Regions from separate parts of the Alteromonas sp. ABH4_453 genome, predicted to be linked through region 2. Evidence: predicted binding sites of a transcription regulator. Region 2 holds the regulator's gene; the other holds the start of a gene.
What was found. Region 2 encodes ArgR, which controls arginine synthesis, uptake and breakdown. Its sites were predicted from a motif close to ANTGAATANNTATTCANT; they were not measured.
Positions count from the first base shown of each region.

Region 1: a site for ArgR is predicted at 1,211-1,228, ahead of ACXAGV_RS17110 (aspartate aminotransferase family protein). Genes of this name have one in related genera too.

Region 1 covers NZ_JBSWXP010000009.1:70,194-72,609, forward strand. Annotated here, with positions in the region: gene ACXAGV_RS17110 (aspartate aminotransferase family protein) at 1-990, opposite strand, end outside; gene ACXAGV_RS17115 (HDOD domain-containing protein) at 1,520-2,416, opposite strand, start outside.
Region 2 covers NZ_JBSWXP010000010.1:63,769-66,184, reverse strand. Annotated here, with positions in the region: gene mdh (malate dehydrogenase) at 1-904, opposite strand, end outside; gene argR (transcriptional regulator ArgR) at 1,142-1,606, shown strand; gene ACXAGV_RS17965 (type 1 glutamine amidotransferase domain-containing protein) at 1,691-2,374, opposite strand.

The sequences.
Region 1 (2,416 bases), on a different contig from region 2:
TACTTCTTCAAATACGTTGTACTTTTCATTGATAGCACCTAGTAGTTCACGGAATAGGGCTTCTTTCTTAAGTACACCTTCAAGCACTTCTGGCTGGTTCACGATATCTAGCGCTTTTTCTGCAACCGCACAGGCTAGAGGGTTACCACCGTAAGTACTACCGTGGGTACCAGGCTTTAGGTGTGCAGCAATATCATTTGTTGTTAGCATGGCGCCAATTGGGAAGCCGCCACCGAGTGACTTAGCGGTAGTTAAAATATCAGGTGTTACGCCAAGACCCATGTAGGCATAAAGGTGACCAGTACGACCCACGCCCGACTGAACTTCGTCAAAAATAAGTAGTGCGTTGTGCTTGTCACAAAGTTCGCGAACGCCTTTTACGAAATCTACATCAGGTGGAATAATACCGCCTTCACCTTGAAGCGGTTCCATCATTACCGCACAGGTTTTGTCAGAAATTAGCGCTTCAAAGGCAGCTAAATCGTTGTAGTCACAGTGGTCAACAGCGCCAGGCTTAGGGCCAAAGCCATCAGAGTATGCAGCTTGACCACCCACTGTTACAGTAAAGAATGTACGGCCGTGGAAACCTTTGTTAAAGGCAATGATTTGGTTTTTATCTTCACCGTGCTTATCAAGCGCCCAGCGACGGGCTAATTTCAACGCTGCTTCGTTAGCTTCTGCGCCTGAATTTGCAAAGTAAACTTTGTCAGAAAATGTCGCATCGTTAAGTTTTTTAGCAAGACGAAGCGCCGGCTCATTTGTGAACACATTGCTTAAATGCCAAAGCTTGCTCCCTTGTTCGTTGAGAGCTTTAACCAATTCTGGGTGGCAGTGACCTAAAACGTTTACTGCAATACCGCCTGCAAAGTCGATGTACTCAGCTCCATCTTGATCCCATACGCGCGAACCTTCACCTCGAACAGGTACCATACCTGCTGGGTTATAGTTAGGAACCATTACATCATCAAATGTAGCGCGAGTTACGTTCATCTTTGTTACCTCTGCGTTGGGCGCCAATCACGTAATGTGAGTTTGCTTGTTGAATCAACGAGTACGTTTTATTCGTACTGTGAGTGATAAAAAGCATCAATTGGGCGCATAGAAACTAATCGGATTTGTTTTACAGTATGCCATTTTTTTTAACATTTGTCTTCTATGTAAAGGGCTGTAGCCCTTTATTTATAAGGACTGTGGCTTAATTTGCAGGAAAAGTGAATAACTATTAACTACTGGTCTATATCAATTAGTAATAATCATTTTTTACGCTAAGAAAAGCGCTGCTTGGTGGTTTTATTATGCTTCACGATAATTTTCATGCTGTAGTGGACGATACTCAAGTTACCTTTCAATAGCGCTAAAATCAGTCGAGTCGTTGAGTAATCGTCAATATTTCAGTGTATTTACTATGACTGCTAAATTAAGTGCATAACGAGTGCATGAATATCCACAAAATATTTGAGGTTCTCCGTGTTTTTATGCACGAAATTTGGCCTAAATGAGTGAAAAAGGCAAACTTAGCCTATCTTTCATCTTCGCTTTTTACCAACGGCAGGGTGAAAATATCCATACCTTTAAGTTTCTCAAGTGCACCCGCAGGATAGCGCTGTTCTGAAAAAAGCGGTTTTACCTCTTTTATATCGACGAGCTTCAGCTGGTGTAGCATTCTTATTTGTGTATAAGCGCGAGCTTGATGCAGAATTTTACTTAATGTTTTGGGTTGAGTAGGCTGTTTATCTGCACAGTCTCGCATGGGCTGTGCAATGGGTAAGCGTTTGAAGTGCATCCATTCTAAAATGTCAGCGCTTACCGCGTCGGCGAATTCTTGTTGCAGAGCGATAAGATGGTTAGCCGACGGCGCAATTTTTAATAAAGCCTCATGGCGCTTTTGTTCTTTGTCTTTCTGACACTCCTGTAGTAAATGCAGTTGAATTTTATCGAACAGTTTAAAATAAAGTCGTGTCACGGCACAGCGGCCTAAATTACTTATCATTGCCAGCGTGTACGCTTGATTCTTATTTAGGTCATTCAGTGCAGCTAGGCGCTTTGCAGTAAGCGCAACGCCTGTTGAATAATGCGTTAGTTTTTGTTTGATAAGCGGGTAAGGATCGGTAATTTGAGGCATAGCGCGCTTTAATATCAATGAAGGTATTAGCGTGCGCAAGTTTTCTATTCCCAAAAAGCTTAAAGCGGTGCGCAACGTCTCAACAACGATTATACGCCCTCGCGAATCTTTGCGTCTGAATTGAGGCGTATTTACAACAACTATTAATTCATCATAAAGCCATGGCATGGTGGCGGCTATAGGCTCTAACTTTGAAACTGAGCATGCTTTTACCGATAGAGCATCTAAAAGTTCGCCAATATTTTCAGGTAAGTTAAGCACGTTCTGAACGAGTTCGTCGGTATAACTTAGTTG
Region 2 (2,416 bases):
CGCCACGTAGGCCTTCAAGCATGTCGTTTTTCGCTTTTTCTTCAAATGCGCTTAGCTCGCCGTATGGCAAGATTTCTTCAACACCGTTTGCGCCAAGGCGAACTGGGTGTGCGAAGAATGCTGCGTCGTCGCTGTCGTCAGTTTGTACATAAGTGTACTCAACAACGTTCTCACCCTGCATTGCTGCAACTAGAGATAGACAGAAGCGTGCCGCTGCTTGACCCATTGATAGGGTTGCAGAACCGCCGCCCGCTTTAGCTTCAACAACTTCAGTACCCGCATTCTGGATACGAGTTGTAAGGCTAGCAACTTCTTCGTCTGTGAAATCTACACCTTCAACTTGTGAAAGAAGAGGAAGGATAGTTGTACCAGAGTGACCACCGATTACCGGTACGTGCACAGAAGATACGTCTACGCCTTTAAGTTCAGCAACGAAAGTTTCAGCACGGATAACGTCAAGCGTTGTTACACCGAAAAGCTTATTCTTGTCGTAAACGCCTTTAGCTTTAAGCGTTTCAGCTGCAATAGCTACAGTAGTGTTAACTGGGTTAGTGATGATACCAACACACGCGTTCGGGCAGTTATCAGCTACACCTTCGATTAGGTTTTTAACAATGCCGGCGTTGATGTTGAACAGATCTGAACGATCCATACCTGGCTTACGAGGCATACCTGCTGGAATAAGAACTACGTCTGCTCCAGTTAGTGCATCAGCTAGGTCATCTTTACCGTGACCGGTTACTTTTACCGCAGTGGGGATGTGGCTCAAATCAACGGCAACACCAGGAACAACTGGCGCCACGTCGTAAAGCGCTAAATCTGAACCTGCTGGCAATTGTGTTTTCAACAACAAAGACAGCGCCTGACCAATACCACCGGCAGCACCTAACACGGCTACTTTCATACCATTTCTCCTATGGGATTACTTCACGTATTTAAACGGAACGTCACACTAATGCAACGCGGGGGAAAACTCAATCACCGGATCGTCTTATTAACGTTATTTATGGCGATTTTTGTTCGATATTCATTATCATGAATGATTATGCAAAGAAATTGCGCAAAGTCTACCTGTGCGGCACAATATACGCATACTAAATATAATTCCTAACGATAACCCTCAGAAAAGAAAAGAGCGCTAATGGCAAACGCAAAACAAGAGCAACTCATCAAGGCTTTTAAAGAGATTCTTAAAGCGGAAAGTTATGGTTCACAAGGCGAGATAGTAGATGCTTTAAAAGCTCAAGGTTTTGACAATATCAGTCAATCTAAAATCTCTAGAATGCTAAGCAAGTTCGGTGCAGTAAGGACTCGTAATGCCAGGGGCGACATGGTGTACTGTTTGCCCCCAGAACTAGGCATGCCAACCGCCAAGAGCCCCCTGAAACAACTTGTGTTAGACATTGTCCACAATAATGTGATGGTTATTATCAGAACCAGTCCAGGTGCAGCTCAACTTATCGCCCGTTTATTAGATTCGTTAAGCAAGAAAGATGGCGTATTAGGTACTATTGCAGGCGACGACACCATTTTTATAGCGCCAGCTGATGTGACAAGAATTGAAGAGCTAAGACAACGCGTTGAAGATTTATTCGAAAATGTCTAACTAGTTCGTTAAAGACTCGGTAACCGAAAACAAGAAACCGCATACAAGATGCGGTTTCGAAATAGTTTATAAACTAAGACTTTCCTAAGATAAAAGCTTAATTAGGGCATCTGCAGCTGGGCGTGATGACGGTGGGTTCTGTCCTGTCACCAGTAGACCATCAGTACACACTTTTACGGCGAAGTCATCTGCACTTTCATATTTACCGCCCTTTTTCACTAGTTCGTCTTCAACTAGGTATGGGACAACATCGGTAAGTTCCATTGCCGCTTCTTCGCTGTTTGAAAATCCAGTTACCTGCTTACCATCAACTAAGTACTTGCCATCTGAAGTTTTAACGTCCTTAAGCACGATTGGAGCATGGCAGACTGCGCCAACAGGTTTATTTGCCGCGATTGTGTCTTCTATGAGTTTAATTGAGTGGGCATTATCTGACAGATCCCACAAAGGACCATGACCACCTGGGTAGAATACTGCGTCAAACTCATCTGCACGCACATCTTCAAGCGGTATAGTCGACGCCATTGCACTTCGCGCCAGTTCATCTTTTGTATATCTTATTGCGTCGTCTGTCATCGCATCATCTGCAAGGCTATTTGGGTCGATAGGTACTTGGCCTCCCATTGGCGACGCAAGGGTAATCGTATAGTCTTGATCTTTAAATGCGTAATATGGCGCTGCGAACTCTTCTAACCACATGCCTGTTTTCTTACCCGTATCACCCATAATTTCATGAGACGTCATTACCATTAGCATACGTTTTGTCATAAGCCCTCCTTGCGAGCATTTAAAAAATTCTCTCGTCGGTTA